DNA from 3 places in the Candidatus Accumulibacter necessarius genome. Region 1 is predicted to be linked to each of the others. Evidence: riboswitches for the same ligand, from Rfam matches in the RefSeq annotation. Region 1 holds a riboswitch; each other region holds the start of a gene.

Region 1 (6,154 bases):
GAAGCAGCGGCGTGCAGACCGCGTCTGTGAGCCGCAATGTTTGTCCTTTCAAGGGCTTAAAGGCATCCGCCGGTGACCGACAACTGTTCTTTGATACAGGCCGGGGCCGATCGCCTGCCACTGGTGCAAACCCGTATGTTGGTCAGCGCACAGAGCCTGCCAGCGCTTTTCATTAGCCTTGGTACTTGGCCACGACGAAATGATTCGTGGGCTTCAGAGCACGAGCCGAGTCCGGCTTGTGTATCAGCGGTACCAACCAAGCTAGGAGTTCATCATGAACAAGGATCAAGTCAAGGGCGCAGCAAAAGACCTCGGTGGGACGATTCAGGAACAGGTCGGCAAGTTGACCGGTAGCACGGAGCAGCAGGCAAAGGGTGTCAAAAATCAGGTTGAAGGCAAGCTGCAACAACATCTCGGCGACCTGAAAGAGAACGCCAGTGACGCTCGGGACGCCGTCAAGAAAGCCGTGAACCCGTAGGACAACGCGGTCTCGACTGCAAGCGCTGGCTGCCGATGGTTTGCCGGCAACTTGGCATGTTGCCGAGTTGCCGGCAAATGTTAACAAGGCTATGGTACCCATTGCCTGCGGGATGACAAGGAACAGTCAGCTGATGTAATGTGCGCTTTTGGTTCCGACCGAGAGGTTTCCCCACCATGAGCGCTCTGGACCAGGTCATCGCGGAAGTCGGGCGCGGTGAGGTCGCTTTCCCCACCCACGCCGATGTCGCCTTCCGGGTGCGTCTTGCCCTTGATGATCCGGATTTGCATCTGGGCCAGGTCGCGCAGCTTGTCCTGGCGGAACCTCTGTTGGCCGCACGGGTGGTGGCGTTAGCTAATTCGGTGGCGTTCAACCGCTGGGGGCAGCATGTAGCCGACGTGCAAAGTGCCGTAACCCGGCTGGGAACCCGCTTCGTGCGCACCCTGGCCACGGCGGTTGTGATGCGTCAGATGACCAGCGGCTTGCGCTCGCCGGACTGCCGCGCACTTTCGGAGCGGCTCTGGGAGCACACCGCACATGTGGCCGCGCTGGCCCATGTGCTGGCGCGGCGCTTTCTGCGCCCTTTGGCTGATGTGGCGCTGTTTGCCGGGATGGTCCACGAGGTGGGGGGCTTTTTTCTGATCTCACGCACCGAACTGCATCCCGACCTATTCGTGGCTGGCAGCATACTGTCGCCGGAAGTCGACAGGTTGATCGGCCAGGCTGTGCTGAAAGCGCTGGCTGTACCGCAAGAAGTGGTCGAAGCGGTGGAAATGCTCTGGGAGCCGAGGTCAGGCAGTTTTCCACCCGTTGACCTGAGTGATGTCCTTTCATTGGCGCACCGCCTGACACCGATCCCTTCGCCGCTGCACAGTCCGGACGCTGAGGACGTGGCGGGAGACGTCCAGGCGGCACCCCTTCTGGCCGAGATACTCGAAAAATCTGGCGAGGAGATGGAGTCGCTGACAGCCCTGAAGCATGACCATCGAAACGCAGTCGTAGCCAGGTTTGGCGGCAACCGCAAAATAAGACTTTCGCAAAGGGGGGCTAGACAATATCTGAGGCCTTTGGCAGAATAGTCTTGAGCTAACGGCTCTGCGTTTCTGGTGAAGGTTCTGCGATGGACGTGATGACATCGAGCGATTGGGTGCACTGCGGTCGGGAGTTCAGTGCGCAGGAGGTAGCCGAGGTCTGCGCAACGGTGGCGTGGCTGCCTGGCTTGGCACGCAGGGAACTGGCGGCGACGCTGTGCGAACACCTGGGCTGGGTGACGCTGACGGGGACGGCGAAGATCGACGCCTGCCTGGAGTTCCTGAAGCGTTTGCAGGCGGCCGGCTTGCTTGTCCTGCCCACACCGAGACCCTCGCCGCGACGCCGTTCGATGCCACCCCGTGCCGTCGTCGAGCCGTTGGTCGAAGAGTCACCGGTGGACTGTACGCTGTCGGCCCTTGCCCCGGTCCGCCTGGAAGTGATCCGCGACACCGCCTTGGCGACGCACTGGGATGATCTGATGGCGCGCTGGCACCCGCTGGGTTTCCAGGGCGCCTTCGGCTATCGGCTGCGCTACTTCATCACGGCGGGTGAGTTGCGGCTCGGTTGCGTCCTGTTGTCCGGCGCGGCGCGGGCGGTGGCCGTGCGCGACGCCTGGATCGGCTGGACGGCTCAGGCCCGGCGCCAGAACCTGCCACGGGTGCTCAACAACAGCCGCTTCCTGATCTTCCCGCACGTCCGGGTGCCGCATCTGGCCAGTCAGGTGCTCGGGCAACTCGCGCGTCGTGCCCGTGCGGACTGGCTCGAACATTGGGGCTTCGAGCCGCTGCTGCTGGAAAGCTTCGTCGACCCGCGACACCATGCCGGCACCTGCTACCGGGCTGCCGGTTGGCAATGGCTCGGAGAGACCAGTGGACGCGGGCTGGCCCGTCCGGGCCGGTCCTATCACAGCACGCCCCGCCAAGTGTGGGTCAAGCCGCTTGGCAGCGATGGTCGCGACCGGTTGTGCGGCGTAACCGGGATCTCCCGGCCATGAGCAAACCCTGCCGTCGTCCGACGCGTGCCGGCCTCCGGGAGGAACGCGGCAACAAGAGACGGCAGGAGAAGGCCTTGAACGCGAAACGGTGCGCGATGGGACAAAGGCCCCCCGCTCCCGCGCCTTTGCCCAACCGATGCTCGACCTTCGCGACCCTCGCCGAAGAAAGGGAAGCCCGCGAGGACGCCGTGAGCAAACAGACGCGCCTCCTGCGCAAAGAGCTGCCGGCCTTGCTCGGTCAGCTGGAACAAATTCCCGACCCGAGAGACCCCAGGAAGCGCCAGCACAAGCTGACCGTGCTCTTGCTCTGGGGTCTGCTGATGTTCGTCTTTCAGTTCGCCTCCCGGCGCGAGAGCAACCGCGAAATGACCCGTCCGCAGTTCCTGGCCAACCTGCACCTGCTGTTCCCGGAGATCGAGACCCTGCCACACGCCGACACCCTCTATCGGCTGCTGCGCGACATCGACCTGACCCATCTCGAACAGGCGCACGTCGACCTGGTGCGACGCCTGATCCGCGGCAAGAGTGTCCGACGCTATTTGATCAACCACTGCCATCCGATTGCCATCGATGGCTCGCAGAAGCTCGCCGGCGACACCCTCTGGGCGGAGGAACTCCTGCAGCGCAGCGTCGGCAAAGACGAAACCCGCCAGACCCAGTACTTCGTCTATGTGCTCGAGGCCAGCCTCGCCTTCCACAACGGTCTGGTCATCCCGTTGCTCAGCGAGTTCCTCGAACACGCACTCGGCGATACCGAAGCGCAAAAGCAGGATTGCGAATTGCGCGCCTTTGCGCGCTTGAGCGACCGGCTCAAGACGCGGTTTCCCCGCCTGCCGATCCTGCTTCTGCTCGACGGCCTCTACGCCAACGGTCCGGTGATGCAGCGCTGCTGGCGCGCCCACTGGCAGTTCATGATCGTGCTCAAGAACCAGGACCTGCCCTCGGTCTGGCAGGAGTTCCACGCGCTCCAGGCTCTGAAGCCACAGGCCTTGCAGCGGAACTGGGGAAGACGCCGACAACACTTCACTTGGGTCAACGACATCGACTATGCCTTCGGTTCGAACCGGCGTCAGCATCTCAAGCTGCACGTGGTGGTCTGTGAGGAAAGCTGGGAGAGGGTCGATCAACAGGCTCAGATCGTGACCCAAACGGCGCGCCACGCCTGGCTCTCCAGCCAGCCGCTCAGCCGCGAGAATGTCCATGAGCGCTGCAATCTCGGCGCTCGCCACCGCTGGGGCATCGAAGCGGGCTTCCTCGTCGAAAAGCACCAGGGCTACCACTACGAGCATGCCTTTGCCCTCGACTGGAATGCCATGCGGGGCTACCACCTCCTGATGCGTCTGGCGCATGTCTTCAATACCCTGGCACGCTTCACGCGACAGCTGCGCGATCTGTTTCGTCAGTTCGGCGTGCGCGGGGCTATCCGCTTCATCCGCACCTCCTGCGCTGCCCCCTGGCTCGATTCCGCGCGGATGCGCGGGCTCCTCGCCGAACCCTTTCTGCTGCAACTCGAGTGATCTGCCCAGGACGGCCCCAGCATCCCCCCGTACGGCATCGTCCGTGCCGGGAAAGGCTCGTCCAGAGATCGTACCGGAGTTCCTGACACCTCTCGAAACCCTCTCCACGAACCCCACTCCACCCGCGTATCCCGCGCTCTCCTGCCGCCAGCCCCCCGCGATTTGACCGCTCCAGCGGCGAAAGCGGGGCTTCCAGCAAACGAACCCGATTGGGCAGGGTCATGCGTCAGGGCTGAGTCGCTGATAAGCGCCTTGCACTATTGAGACTATTGGTGTAGATTCTAAACAGCTAGTCTTACTGAAAAAGGCAAACCCGTCGAAAGGCGGGGACGCAAAGTCACCGGTCTACAGAAAACGGAGTTGTCGCCGCTTTCTAGGACGGCGGGACCGCCAGGCGAACAGATGCAGCATCAGGACCATGAACAGCGCTGCATCCTTGACCAGAAGCCCGTCGGTGCCCTGAGGGGCCAAACTGCCGCTCCGAGACAGTGACCTTGCGCCAACCCGCCACATTTAGCGGTTTGGCAGTGCGTGTTTTTTCAGCGCCAGCGGCAAGGAGAATCGGTGATGGCAGTCCCAGTTCCAGCAAATAACGTGATCAGGTTCCCTGAAGGGGTTCGTGGCGCGCTCGTTGATGTCGATCATCCCGGTGTCCTCACAGAGGCACGGGATCTCATGGGGTGCAAGCTCCGTGACGCCTTCAGGTCGGTGCTGCCCCGAGTCGAGGAGGAACTGCTCAGCAAAGGTGACGTCGCGTGCGGACGCGCGCAAAGGGTCCTGTTCTACCACACGGGAGAGGCGATTCACGCCAAAGCGCCGCAGCTCGAAGGCGCTTTGCTCGCCAAGTGGTCAGCACTCTTCACGCAGGCATGCCGTGCTTCGAACAAGGGCAGACGTGGTGCTGCCAGCAGCCCTCCACAAGAACTGCAATTGGTTGACTTTGGCGCCATGGACGAGGAACTGGTCGTCAAGGCCATCGCTGGCAGCCTTCGTAGTCAGTGTGACGAGGGGCTGTTTGCCATTGGGCGCCGGCTGGCGTTCTTGTCTGGAGAACCGGAAGGCAGCCTGCCCATAGAACACCTCATCGCCGAATCGCTGGGCGGTGCATTCGAGGATGCCGGGTTGGTCGGCAAGGCGAAGCTGGAAATCCTGCAACTCATGGAGCGCCACGCCGTCGATGTCTTTGGCCCGACCATTGACGATCTGAATGCTTTCTTGATTGGCCGTGGTGTGCTGCCACAGCTTTCCCGAACCTGCTCCCCGTCACCAAACCAACCGCGCAACGCGACTGACCCCGGCAAGCCTGCCGAATCTGCCGACCTCTTTGCTTTGCTGCAGGAACTCGTGCGCCCGCCGCAAGTCTCCGCAGGGACGGGCGGCGCAAGCGTCGGCTCTGGCGCTGGCTATGGCCCTTCCACCGGCGTGTCCATGGGCGGTGCGTCGCCCGCCGGCATGGCCGTTGCCATGGAGCAGGTCATGGCCTCTCTGGATACCCTGCAGAGGGCGGTGCCGGTGCAAACGGCCGCGGCATTGATGGACAACGTCTTGCGGCAGTTCCATAGCAGTGACGCAGGCCAGAACCTCGACTATCTGCATTCCGTCACCGTGGATATCGTTGCCACCCTCTTTGACTTCATCTTCGACGACGCTTCTGTCGCCGACCCGATCAAGGCCCTGGTTGCGCGCATGCAGATTCCGGTGCTGAAGGTCGCCATGTTGGACAAGACTTTCTTTTCGAGCAAGTCGCATCCGGCGCGGCGCCTGCTGGACGGGATTTCGCGAGCGGCGGTGCGTTGCGGCCCGCAAGCGGGTCACGATAATCCCTTGTACGCGCGGGTCGCGGAAATCGTCGAACGGCTGCAGAACGAGTTCAGTCAGGATACCGAATTGTTCGATACGCTGTGCATCGAACTGGAGGCATTCCTTGAAAGCCAGGAGGCTGCAGCCGATGCCCACGCCGTCAACGCGGCGCCACTGGTTGCCGAACAGGAGCGCTACGAACTCGCGGCTGCGGCAGCCGATCACGCCCTCGTCGGCTGGCTGGCGATGCCACTGCCATCGGCGGTGACTGATCTGCTGGACAACGAATGGCGCAAACTCCTCGTTCGGCACTCTATGGACGGTGACAATGCC
Region 2 (6,154 bases), on a different contig from region 1:
AACATATTCCTGATCAGTCGGGTCAACGAAATAGCTGTGCACGAAGTAGAAGCGCGCGCCATTGGTAATGTTCTTCCACAGGGGGTGCGCCCTGGTTTGCTGCACCTGGTTCCAGCCCATGTGGGGTACCTTGAGCCGCTTGCCGGTGGCGTCAAACATCCGCGCGGCGGGAAATCGGCGGACAGCACCCCCGATGACGCCGAGCCCCGGCACGTTACCTTCCTCGCTGTGCTCCAGGAGCATCTGCTGGCCGATACAAATGCCGAGAAAGGGTTTGTTGCGGCCGGCGTCAAGTACTGCTGTCCGCAAGCCGCGCGCCTCGATTTCGCGCATGCAGTCGGGCATTGCTCCCTGTCCGGGAAAGACCACGCGCTCGGCGGCGTTGACCACTGCCGGGTCGGCCGAGACGACGACTTCACGGCCATCCGCGACGCGTACCAGCGCCTGCCAGACCGACCGCAGATTACCCATGCCGTAATCGACCACGACGATCTTGCCTCGCGGCGTGCAGGTTTCGGGCATCAAAGTGAACCCTTGGTCGATGGGATGCTGCCACCGGCGCGGGGGTCCTCTTCGATGGCCATGCGCAACGCCCGACCAAAGGCCTTGAACACCGTCTCAGCCTGATGGTGGGCGTTAACACCGCGCAGATTGTCGACGTGCAGAGTCAGCAGGGCGTGGTTTGCCAGGCCCAGGAAGAACTCGTGTACGAGATCGACATCGAATTCGCCAATCATTGCGCGGCTGAATTCGACATGAAACTCGAGGCCCGGCCGCCCGGAGAGATCGACCACGACTCGCGACAGCGCCTCGTCAAGTGGTACGTACGCGTGCCCATAGCGGCGCAGTCCCTTCTTCTCACCGAGAGCCCTGGCCAGTGCCTGGCCGAGCGTGATACCGATATCCTCAACTGTGTGATGCGCGTCGATGTGCAGGTCGCCGCTGGCTTCAATCTCGAGGTCGATCAGGCCGTGGCGGGCAATCTGCTCAAGCATGTGATCGAGAAAGGGGACGCCGGTGGCGAATCTACCCTTGCCGCTGCCGTCGAGATTCAGCCGTACGGTGATCCGGGTTTCGAGGGTATTCCTGGAAACTTCTGCTTGCCGCATCGGGATACCATTGCAGGGTGGCATTTCGGGTCTGGAGAAAAGTTCAGCCTGCTGCTCCGTACCTCTGGTGATCATCAGCAAACCGGACTGGACAATAGACGCGCATGATACCATCTCGCGCTTCCCGTGCATTCGACCTGAGCAGCCTTTCATGAGCCGCTACTGGAGTTCCCTCGTTCATCGCCTGACGCCCTATGTTCCCGGCGAGCAGCCGAAGCTGCCGAACCTCGTCAAGCTGAACACCAACGAGAATCCCTATCCCCCGTCACCGCAGGTACAGGCTGCAATTGCCGCAGAACTGGCCAACGGTGGGCAGTCGCTACGCCTCTACCCGGACCCTAACGCTGACCTCCTGAAGCGGGCGATCGCGGCTCGCTACGCCGAGTTTGGCATTTCGCGGCAGCAGGTCTTTGTTGGCAACGGGTCCGACGAAGTGCTGGCGCACGTTTTTGTCGCCTTGCTCAGGCACGAGCTGCCGATTCTGTTCCCGGACATCACCTACAGCTTCTACCCGGTCTATTGCGGTCTGTACGACATTGCGTACCGGACCGTGCCTCTGGCCGACGATTTCGGCATTTGCGTCGAAGATTACACGGCAGCCAACGGCGGCATCATCTTTCCCAATCCCAATGCACCCACTGGCTGTCTGCTACCGCTTACGGCGATCGAGCAGCTGCTTGCCGCGCACGGTGCGTCGGTGCTCGTTGTCGACGAAGCTTATGTAGATTTCGGCGGCGAGTCGGCCATTGCGCTTGTCAATCGCCACCCCAACCTGTTGGTTGTGCATACCCTCTCCAAGTCGCGCTCGCTGGCAGGTCTGCGTGTCGGTTATGCGGTCGGCCAGAGCGACCTGATCGAGGCGCTGGACAGAGTCAAGAACAGCTTCAATTCCTACCCGCTCGATCGACTGGCGATTGCCGGCGCGGTCGCCGCGATTGGTGACCAGGAGCATTTCGAGAAGACGCGGCAAGCGGTGATCAGCAGTCGCGAAGTGCTACGCGGCGCCCTCCTGTCGCTCGGTTTTTCCGTCCTGCCATCGGCAGCCAACTTCATCTTTGCCCGCCACCCGCGGCGTGATGCCGGCCAGCTTGCCACAGCGCTGCGCCAGCGCGGCATAATCGTTCGCCATTTCAAGCTGCCGCGCATCGATCAATACCTGCGGATAACGATTGGCACCGACACACAATGCAAGCTACTGGTCGCGGCCCTGCGCGAGATTCTGAAGCCAGATCAGCCGACGATGAAGGCCATGAACTCTGCGATCTAGGCCGCCTTGAGGGTTTCCAGCGCGCGGTGGACGGCGCGATCGAACATCGGTTCGACGGTCACGACGCTTGCGTCGCCGCGTTCGATCTGAAGCGCGAGAGCCTCCGGCGACACCGATATCGCTTTTGGCGACTGGGGATTGGTCAATAGCAGGATGCCGCGCTGCGGACTGATCCAGGAAAGCCGATAACGCAGCGGGCCGCTGTCGGCATTGGCAAACTCAAGCCAGTCACCGCGCCGAAGCTTCGCTACCAGGGACTGGGCGTGGTCACTGCCCTCCGAGGAGGGCAGCAGAGCACCGGGTGAGAGGAAAATCCGTTCCAGACAGCTCTCGCCGTACTCGATGCGTTCGCTGCTCAGCTCTGTCGACGCTGGTTCGGCTGCCAACGCCATTGGTGCCGCGTTCGTCATGAGTGGCGCCGCGCCGCGCAGCACTGCCGCATGTAGAGTGAACAGCTGATCGACCAGCGCAAGACGGCGATCTTCAGCCACCTTCAGCTTGTCCAGGCCCTCGTAAATCCGGCGAACCAGGGTTGGGAGAGAGGTCGCGAGACGCTTCCGGCTCTTTGCATCTGGTTGCGGCTGAACGCTCGCGACAAGGTCGCCGATGGTGCTCATCGCCACTCCCCAGGCGTTGTCGTCGCTGTTCAGATGATACCGAATGAGCAGCGAGCGCCACTCGTGATGCAGTAGATCGCTGACGGCAGGGGGCAGCGGCATGGACAACCAGCCAGCGAGGACCTGGTCGGCGGCCAGGGTTGCCAGTTCGCGCCGTTCCTGTTCGGCGACCAGGGGGGCAGCCTCGACCGCACAGGCGTCGGCTGCCGCCTCCTGTCCGTCTAGGAAGGCGTCCAGCTCGACGCAAAGCACATCGAATAGACTCGTATCCTGCTTGAACTCATTCTGCAGTCGGTCGACGACTTCAGAGATCCGGGCGTAAAGCGGGTCATCATGTCCAGCCCGCGGACCGCAGCGCACTGCTGCTCGCGAGATCCCGTCGAGTAGGCGCCGCGCTGGATGGGCCTTGCTGGAAAAGAAGCTGCTGTCCAGCATCGCGACCTTCAACACCGGAATCTGCAAGCGTGCGACCAGTGCCTTGATCGGATCGGCGACAGAAGCATCGTCGAAAATGAAGTCGAACAAGGTGGCGACGATATCCACCGTCACCGCGTGCAGATGGCCAAGACCCTGGCCGGTGTCACTGGCCCGAAACTCCCGCAATACGTTGCCCGTCAGTGGACCCGAGGTCTGGACAGGCGCTGCCGTCTGCAGGGAATAAAGAGAGCTCATGACCTGTTCGATCGGCACGGTCATGTTGCCAGGCAAACCTCCCTGACGATACATGCCTGCGGCTGGGTCACCATGGCCGCCCACTATCGGTAGACCGACGGCCGCCGTGCCCCCATCGGCCGGCTGCGCCGCGACGAGTTTTTGCAGCAGAGCAAATATGTCAGCAGCGTCGCCAGCCTTTTCTGTCTCGGTCGATTGCTTCTTGTCCGCTCCCGACGCGGAGTAACTTCGGCGTAGCTTGGGCAGCACGCCGCGGTCAATCAGGAAGGTATTCAGATCTTGAATCGTTGGGCCAAACGCTTCGACTACGTGCCGTTCTATGGCATGAAGCAGTTCAACCTGCGCCATTCCAGCCACTCCTGCAGCAACGAAAGCCTTGTCCAATGACTGGGCTATGAGGTCCTCGACAAGCCAGCTATTTCCTGTCTGTCCGGACAAAAAGGCCAGACGGTACCCGGCGCCGAACAAGCCATCGTCGCAAGCGCTGCGCAGACGGCTCGCGATCGCCTTGACAGCGAGCTCTTGGTCCATTGCGCCAAAATCGAGCAATTGCAGTTCATCCGCATCGCCGATGGCCCTGGGGGCTTTGGCCTTGTCGCCAGGCCTGAGCCTCTGCTCAAAGAGGTCCAACCATTCGGCCGCGAGAAAGCTCTCAAGTCGCAGCGCCTTGTCATGGATGAGCTCCCGCGTGCCATAGAAAAGCTCGCGCTGCGCACGTCCTGTTGCGACATCGCCTTGGGTCAGAAGCTCCTCCTCGAGTTGCGGTAGCAGGGAGCTAAAGGCAACGCGGAGCCGTTGGGTCATCAGGTCTCTAGCCCTGACCAGGGTCTGCGGACGATCGAAGTCGGCCGTCAAACCACGCACCCCTTCAGGGAACCTGATCACGTTGTCGCCTGGAACAGCCATCGCCGATTCTCCTTGCCGCTAGCGCCAAAGCGCCCTGCCACACCGCAAAAACTGCCGGGCTGGCGCAACATCACTCGCGGAGCGGCCAATAAACCGCTTGGGGGAACCGACGGACCTGCCGCGGACCGAGAACTCGCAAAGGAGTTTCGCCTGTCCGGACAGCGCCTTGGTTAGCCTGGCGGCCCCGCCATCTTTGGAAACGGCACGAATCCCGCTTCCTTTAGACCGGTGACTTTGCGTCCCCGTCTTTCGACGGGTTTGCCTTTTTCAGTCAAGTAAGTCATCTTGAATCTATATCAAGTGTGTTGAAAATGCAAGGCTATTGTAAGGGCCAGCAAAAGGGTTCGCGACGCCGCCTCAGACATGCAGCGCACTTTTCAGCGAGGCGACGTCTTCTGCCGAATCGGCAAGCAAGGCGCTCAGCGCCGCCGCATCGAACAACTCGGACAAGGGAGCTGTGTCAACTGGTTCACAGAACTTCGGATCTCGCCACCCATGCTGAATATTGGCCAACTTGTTGGCAACGAAGAGCACGTCCGGCAGCGTCTTGATCGTTGTCACCGTGCGCGGCAACTCGTGCTCCTGGACTACGGTTACCACCTCGTCTGGCAGGCCCATGGCCGCGAGCAAGGCGTGTCCGATGTGCTCATGCCACTGCACCAGCAATTGATGGAGCTCGGCAGGTTCGCCGATCAACTGTGGGAAATTCGCGGCCCGCGACAGCAGATAGAACACTCCAATATCATGGATCAGACCGACGAACATCGCTTCGTCGGGACTGATCCGGGTCAGTCGGCGCGCCAGTACGCGGCACAGGGCAGCGACGTGCATCGAGTGTTCCCACAGACGCCCGGACAGTAGCTGGAACGGGGCCATTCTCTTCGAAGAAAGCAACTGTTCTATGGCGACGGCAAAGGAAAGCGCTCGCACAGCCTCCATGCCGACTTGCGAAATCCCAGCATTGATGGCAATGATCGCGCGCCCTGACGGATTCACGGCGACCGCATTGGCCAGACGAATCACCTTGGTGCTCAGCAGAGGTTCGGCGCTGACCAAGGTGCTCAGTTCGTCGATCGTCAGGTTGGGATTCTTGAGAGCGTTGCGAATCTTGAGTGTGATATCAAGGAAAGTCGGAAAGCAGATCGTCTCGGCGGAGAGGTCACGGGCGATGTCCTCCAGCATAGTGAAGCTCAGCTTGCGCACAACGCCGTCTGGCGACTTGATGATTACCTCGACCACGGATCCACCCAGCTCCAACTGGTCGCCATCCGCAATGGCCTCCTCGACGCCATTCTTCAGCCCGCGACCATTCAATCGACTCGGATTTCTGCCCCGGGTGGTCAGGGTGTAGCGGCCGTCGCGAAAACCGATGGTCGCGTGGACGGTCGAAACCGAGGGATCATATGGCAATGCCAACCGATTTTCCGGCCGACGCCCAATGCTGCCGCCAGCCTCGTCGAATTCCACTTCGTGGGGCGTCTGGAAATCCTTTCCATCTGACGAAACAACGCGCAATCTCAACATCCTGTGCTCCCGTCATCACCTCGTGCACGGCCGTTTGACGACTCGACGCGAAGCGGATG
Region 3 (6,154 bases), on a different contig from region 1:
CACCGGCGCCACCGATCAGCGTGTCGATTCCCGCGCCACCGTCGAGGCGGTTGGCCAGGGCATTGCCCGTCAGGACATTGGCGAGGCCATTGCCCAGCACATTGAACAGGCCGGCACCGCTGAGCAGGACGTTTTCGATGTTGGCCAGATTCCCGGTCAGCGCGATGGATTTTGCCGCCAAGGGATTGGCGTAAAGAACGGTCAGCGTGTCGGTTCCCTGGCCGGCGTTCTCGGTCACGTTCGCCAACTCGCCCTCCATGTCGAGCAGATAGGTATCGTTGCCCGAACCGCCGGCAAAGGTATCCAGCCCCGCCTTGCCATCGAGGACGTTGTTGCCGCTGTTGCCCGTCAACTGATTGCTCTGGCTGTTGCCGGTGCCGTTGCTGTCGGCGTTCCCGGTGAGCACGAGGTTTTCCAGATTGGTGCCCAGCGTGAAGCTTACCAACGACTCAATGCGATCGACTCCACCGGCGGCGCTCGTTTCGCTGACGGAGTCGGCCGCGTTGTCCACCACGTAGATATCGTTGCCATTGCCACCGCTCATCGCATCTGCACCAGTGCCGCCGTCGAGACGGTCGTCGCCACCGTCGCCCGACAGGACGTCCGCACCACCCAGACCGTACAGCACGTCGTCCCCCAGGGTGCCGGTCAGCCGGTTCGCTGCCTCGTCGCCGGTGATCGTCCTGCCCGCGAAGGTGATCGCGCTGATCGTGTAGCTCCCGGTACCCGTCCAGGCATCCTGGGCCAACAGGTAGTACGTTGCGCTGCTGGTTGCGGTATAGGTGATCTGCGCACTGCTCGTCCCGGCTCTGACGTTGTCGTTGCTGGCGACCGCAGACAGAGAAGTGGCCGTCATCGCATAGAGCGACAGGTAAGGATCGACTCCCGAGCCAGTAGCGACGAGATCGAAGACATAGGTCACACCGGCGTTCAGGTTGACGCGGAACAGATCGAGGTCGCCTGCCCGCTCGATCGCACCCGATACCCCGCTGCCATTCACCGCCAGGTTGCCGGCGCTTGCCGTCGTGGATCCGAAATCGTCGTCGCCGCTGCTCGTGTCGTCATTGACGATGGTGCCCTGCGCGCTTGACGAGGCGAACTTCAGGCCGGCAGACGGATTCGACAAGGTCACCGTGAAGTGCTCATCCGCTTCCACGCTGGTGTCACCGCGCGCGTAGATCTGGATGGTCTTTTCGGTCTCACCGATTTGAAAGGTGATGCTGCCGGCGGTAGCCCCGGAAAAATCGCTCGCCGGATCGGCTGCCGACGATCCCGTGCCACTCAGGCTCCAGTTGACTGTTTGCACCGAGGAACTCGCAGCACTCAGGCTGACCTTGTAGGAAAAGAGCGTCTGCCCGGCATTGCCTTCGGCCTGCGTCGCGGCACTGCTGGAAATCGAAACCAGCGACGGCGAGGGCCCAGCCCCCGACAACTCGCTCGCGTACTTGGTGACGTCGGCGAAGATGAACGTCTCGATCCCCCGCAGGGTGTCCGTCCCGGTCGCGGCGCCGTAGAAGGTGAAGGCGAAGGTCGTCGGGTAGAGGTTCGTGCAGGTATAGCTGTAGGCCCCCCAGGCGCCGGAAAACACCACACTGTCCGTCCCTTCGCCGCCGTCGAGCACGTCGTTGCCGGCACCGGCGACAAGGACATCGTTGCCGCCGCCACCCGACAGCGTGTCGTTGCCCACGCCACCATCGAGTCGGTTGGCCAGCAGATTGCCGGTAATCTGGTCACCGACAGAGCCTCCCACCGCGTTTTCGACATCGCACGTATAGGCGATGGCGATGTTGTACGTCATGCTGTTGCCCGACGAATACGACCCCGGCGCCAGATTGATGGTGCAGGCCGTGTTCCAGCCGCTCAGATTGAGCGTGTCGATGCCGCCGGAATCGTAGATGGTGACGATGGGATTGGCATTGAGCGTGAAATCGAAGATCGGCGCCATCGAGCCGGTGACATTGGAGCCGAAGCCATACACGGTATCGCCGGTGCGCGTCGTCGTCTCGGCGCCGTAGATCGCCTGGATCGCCATCACGTCGTTGACCATCGGTGTCTGTGGGGAGTACAACCTGCCGTCCGCACCCACCCAGTCGGCCCAGGCAACCTTACCGCTGCCACTGTTCATGTTTGGACCGAAGTACGACATCACCGAGTAGACGCCACTGTCCTCGTACGAAGACGGCGTCCAACTCCCCGAACCGTTGTAGTCGCCCATGTGATCGAGGCCCAGCGCGTGCCCGATCTCATGCACATACGTCATGAAGGAGTGCTGGCCGACCTGCGGTGACATCAGGTCAGCGTAGCTGCGGCTGAACCAGACGCTGCCGGTAGTCGGGAAGTAGGCATGGGCGTAGCCGACACCGGTTGTCGACGTGCCAAACTCGATGTTGGAGGTGGTCGCCGTGGTACGCACCAGATCGGGTGCGATCAGGTCATCCCAGGTTTGCAGCGCCCGCTCGGCCTGGGTCTGCTGCGCCGCATTGAGGCCCACGAACCCCGACAGTTCCTGGCTACCGTAGATTCCGGACGCCGCCGCGGGAAAGGCATAAGTGATTGTCGGCCCGCTCCAACGCGCTCCTGAAATCAGTTGATCAAGGATCTGTTGCTGGGTCCACGATGCGAGTGCCATGACGCCTCCGTCAAACTGGAGACGCAAAGCTGAAGGAGGGAACTCGATCTGCGTAAGGGATACGCTCGATTCGGGCAACCCGGCCACCCTTCTGAGCTCATCTGACAACTCAGGGTAGGGTCCGCGGCTTTGCGTCCGGGGGTTTCCCCCCGTTTGCCTTTAAATCAGATGAGGCCGCGCACCGAACGACGATGCCTAAACCTCATCCACCGAAAACTGCTTGAATTTAGGCGCCTGATCGGAAAAAGTCAAGGCCGATTTCGACACAGAGTCTCCCGGCCGCGCGCTCTGGTGTGTCGCCGATGGTCAACCGGGAAGACGATGCGCCCCGGCTGCTTGCGCTCAACAGCCGCCGAGGCCGCGCTTCGCAACAACCACCCGGCCGCCCGCCGGCCGCCTTACAGCGACCGCTATCGCTCAACCGATCACGGGTAGGGGAATTCCGCGGTCTCTTTGCCAACCGGACCCGCGGCGCCGTGTTTGCCTGGCGACGCTTCCGCGGGCGACTGCTGGATCTGCCCGAGTTCGTAAATGGTGCCTGCATCCTCGGAGCGAGCGGGTTCCATGGTTTCCGTGCGGATCGGCCCTTCCAGGCCACTTCTCGGAGCTGCGGCTTCGGCTACGGGTTGCTCGACCGACTTCGGAGCTGCAGCTTCGGCTGCGGGTTGATCGACCGACTTCACGTTGTCGTAATCCCAGACACCGGCAACCGAGGCAAGCGGCAAGCACGTGCCCGAAAGCACCAAGAGGCTGAGAGCGGACTTCAGTTTGGGAGAGTTCTTCATTTGATTTCTCCTTGAAACGATTCACTTTGTATTGCGGGTTGGTAGTTCATTACCCCCCCTTCCAGAGTCAAACGACGATGAATGACCCCACAATGATCGCCAACCGCTCCCGGGAGCGGCAGTCACACCGGCTCCCTTTCGACGCACCGCCGGTCCGAGCAATCTCTTCGCAACGGCTCGCCTGACCGGTGGATCAGCTGAAGCGCAAGAAGTTCAATCCGTCCGGCAAGAAGCCGTGCGCCGGGCGCTCAGTTTCGAGCGAGGTCGCTGGAGTGGTCCATGCCCGTCGTGTCGGCCAGGGCAGGCGTCATCGGCACAAGATCGTCGAGCCGGAACATCGCGAGAATGCCGGCGACGAAGTGCTTGTGTTCGAGCGGCGCGTTCCTGTACCAGTGGAGCAGGTAATGCCGCAGGCTGTTGCGGGCATCCGAAGGATCGAGGTTGAGGTAGCGCAGCGCAGCCCAGTCCTGGGGCTCATCGCGGAACAGCGGCAGAAGCAGGTTGGCGACCACCTCGTTTTTCTGCCTCAGGTAAGGGTCTTTGCGCAGTTGCTCTTCATTTTCCTGCAGCCAGGCAGTCAATGGCGTATGCAGCGGGAGCTGGCGGTGCCCCTCGGATAGCAGGTGATCGAAGAATCGGCGCAACTTCTTCGCGGCTTCCGACCATCTTGGCGCGGGCGGCGAACTCTCCCATCTCGCCGCGAGGTTCTTCAGCACGAAGAGCGACGCCGTCTCGCACAGCGTCTCTTCGAACCACTGGTTGTAGCGGACGTCCTGCTGGGTGGCGTTTTCGTCGAAATTCGAGAGAATGTGGCACAGCTCATGCGCGAATTCGTAGACGTAGAGATGCCAGTTTTCCCCGCTGGCATGAAGCTGAACCTGGTATTCGCCCGCCGGACCGCGCTCATAGAGGACGACGGGGCTGCGGTCCGTATGCGAGACGGCGATGGGAGCGGAAAGATTCGCCGGCAGTCTTGCCAGAAGCTCGTCGGCGACCGAATAGAGAAGCGTCTCGATCGATTCCCTGTTGGCATTGCCCCAGCCGTCACCCCGCACATCAATCCGGAGTCCCATTTCCTTGCTCTTGAAACCCGGCCTCGCCGCCAGTGTTCCCGCCTCGTCGGCATGGACAAATGAGCAGGAAATCGCCGCGACGATCAGCGGCAACCGCATGTAGCGAGCCACCCATGCGCGGGGAGTGCCCATGCGGCGTTCGTTTCTGCGTCTCGCTGACATTCGATGACCCCCCGAAATCACCCACGCCTGGATGGATAGCGATCAAAAACATCCTTCAGACGTTTGACGCCAACCCGGGAATTAAGGATGCGATCCGAGCAATCCGCGAACGCCGCACGGCGATCGCCGATCATTACGAAGCGCGCGAAGGACAGGAAATCCAACGGCACCCTCCAGAGTATATGGGCCTCCATCAAGGGGCGTCAAACTCGAATTTAGACCCGGTGGCCCCTGAAAGCCCCTGAAAAGTCATCAGAATCCCGCCCCGCTCAGTGCCTGTGGTCATCCGCCCGGCCCGTCCGGCCCGGCGGATGGCCGCAGGCACGAGTCGTCCCACGACGGGCGATGGCGGCTCAGCTTGTTGTAACCATCCACCGGCCGCGCCGGGGGATTTCCCGTATTGGTTAATAGTAGCAACAACTTTTACAAGCGACTTCCTGTCGCACGTCGAATTCGTACTCCGGCACCGGTTGGGGCTGCGGTCCGTCCTCGCCCAGAGTGGCGTCCCGCATCTCCCAGAGCGGAAGCGCTCGGGCTCTCATCAGTCGTCGCAGCGATGTCGGCTCACCCAGAGGAGCAAGGGTCGCCTTCATGCAAAACGAATGTCCACAGTAGAACCGGCACCGGCCGTCCAAAGTTGGTGAAGTTCAATGCGCATAGGGGTCGGTTGCCTTCACCGAACCACGAAAACTCAGCGGCCGCTTCTGCTCTCGAGCGGCCAGCCCGCCGACGCCTACTTTCCCGCCCAAGCCCCGCTGCCAGCTATCCCTGATTCCATCTTTCCGCCGCCAGCGGCAACTCATTCAGTTCCGCACGCGCTTCCCGCCAACTCGGGTAGTGCCGATCCAGAAGCGCCACGAAGCGCTCGCCATGCGTCGGCTCAAGGAGATGAAGCATTTCGTGTACGACGACGTACTCAAGCAAGTCTCTGGGCTTCTTGACCAACTCGGTATTCAGGCGAATGTTCCCGGTCCGGTGGCTGCAGCCGCCCCACTTAGTCTTCATGCGCTGGAGGAAGTAGCCGGTGACCGTGACGCCCAGCTTTCCCTCCCACCGCCTGATGAGTGCGGGTACGGCCACATGCAGCAGGGCGCGATGCCATTCGGCGAGGACTTCTTCCCGCTTCATCAACGTGCTGCCAGGACGGACGCTCAGCGTGATCCGGCGATGATCCAGCTTCACCGCGGGCTTCGCGTCCTTCTCGACGACGGACAGCAGATAGCGCCGCCCCCATAGGTAATGGCTCTCCCGTTCGATGTACTGGCGCGGGGTCTCGCGCGGCTGCGCCTGCAGTTTCGCCTGCTGGCGGCGAATCCAGCCCAACCGGGTCACCGCGTAGGCGCGTGCCACCTCCAGCCGGGTGTCGGTCGGCGCGACCAGCGTGACGTGCCCGGCTGGCGGATGCACCGACAGGTAGACGTGCTTGACCGCCTTGCGCGTCACGGCGATGACGACATCGCCGAGCTGGATCGTCTCGCTCACTGGTACCCCGGCTGGTGCTTGAT

Evidence for each region. A riboswitch is a leader RNA that binds a small molecule or an ion and turns the genes downstream of it on or off. The one in region 1 is predicted to bind cyclic di-GMP.
Region 2: linked by a shared signal. The riboswitch ahead of V5B44_RS23265 (DUF1631 family protein) and the one ahead of V5B44_RS26470 (DUF1631 family protein) in region 1 are both predicted to bind cyclic di-GMP.
Region 3: linked by a shared signal. The riboswitch ahead of V5B44_RS16905 (M10 family metallopeptidase C-terminal domain-containing protein) and the one ahead of V5B44_RS26470 (DUF1631 family protein) in region 1 are both predicted to bind cyclic di-GMP.

What each region holds. Positions count from the first base shown of each region.
Region 1 is NZ_JAZKUM010000020.1:3,953-10,106, forward strand. Features, by position in the region: gene V5B44_RS26445 (glycine-rich domain-containing protein) at 1-2, shown strand, start outside; gene V5B44_RS26450 (CsbD family protein) at 275-478, shown strand; gene V5B44_RS26455 (HDOD domain-containing protein) at 655-1,557, shown strand; gene V5B44_RS26460 (DUF4338 domain-containing protein) at 1,599-2,504, shown strand; gene V5B44_RS26465 (transposase family protein) at 2,693-4,021, shown strand; cyclic di-GMP riboswitch class I at 4,318-4,416, shown strand; gene V5B44_RS26470 (DUF1631 family protein) at 4,589-6,154, shown strand, end outside.
Region 2 is NZ_JAZKUM010000011.1:128,932-135,085, forward strand. Features, by position in the region: gene hisH (imidazole glycerol phosphate synthase subunit HisH) at 1-522, opposite strand, end outside; gene hisB (imidazoleglycerol-phosphate dehydratase HisB) at 522-1,109, opposite strand; gene hisC (histidinol-phosphate transaminase) at 1,261-2,376, shown strand; gene V5B44_RS23265 (DUF1631 family protein) at 2,373-4,571, opposite strand; cyclic di-GMP riboswitch class I at 4,746-4,844, opposite strand; gene V5B44_RS23270 (HDOD domain-containing protein) at 4,929-6,095, opposite strand.
Region 3 is NZ_JAZKUM010000006.1:110,658-116,811, forward strand. Features, by position in the region: gene V5B44_RS16905 (M10 family metallopeptidase C-terminal domain-containing protein) at 1-2,629, opposite strand, end outside; cyclic di-GMP riboswitch class I at 2,700-2,797, opposite strand; gene V5B44_RS16910 (hypothetical protein) at 3,055-3,414, opposite strand; gene V5B44_RS16915 (hypothetical protein) at 3,663-4,619, opposite strand; gene V5B44_RS16920 (M48 family metallopeptidase) at 5,412-6,131, opposite strand; gene V5B44_RS16925 (type I restriction endonuclease subunit R) at 6,128-6,154, opposite strand, start outside.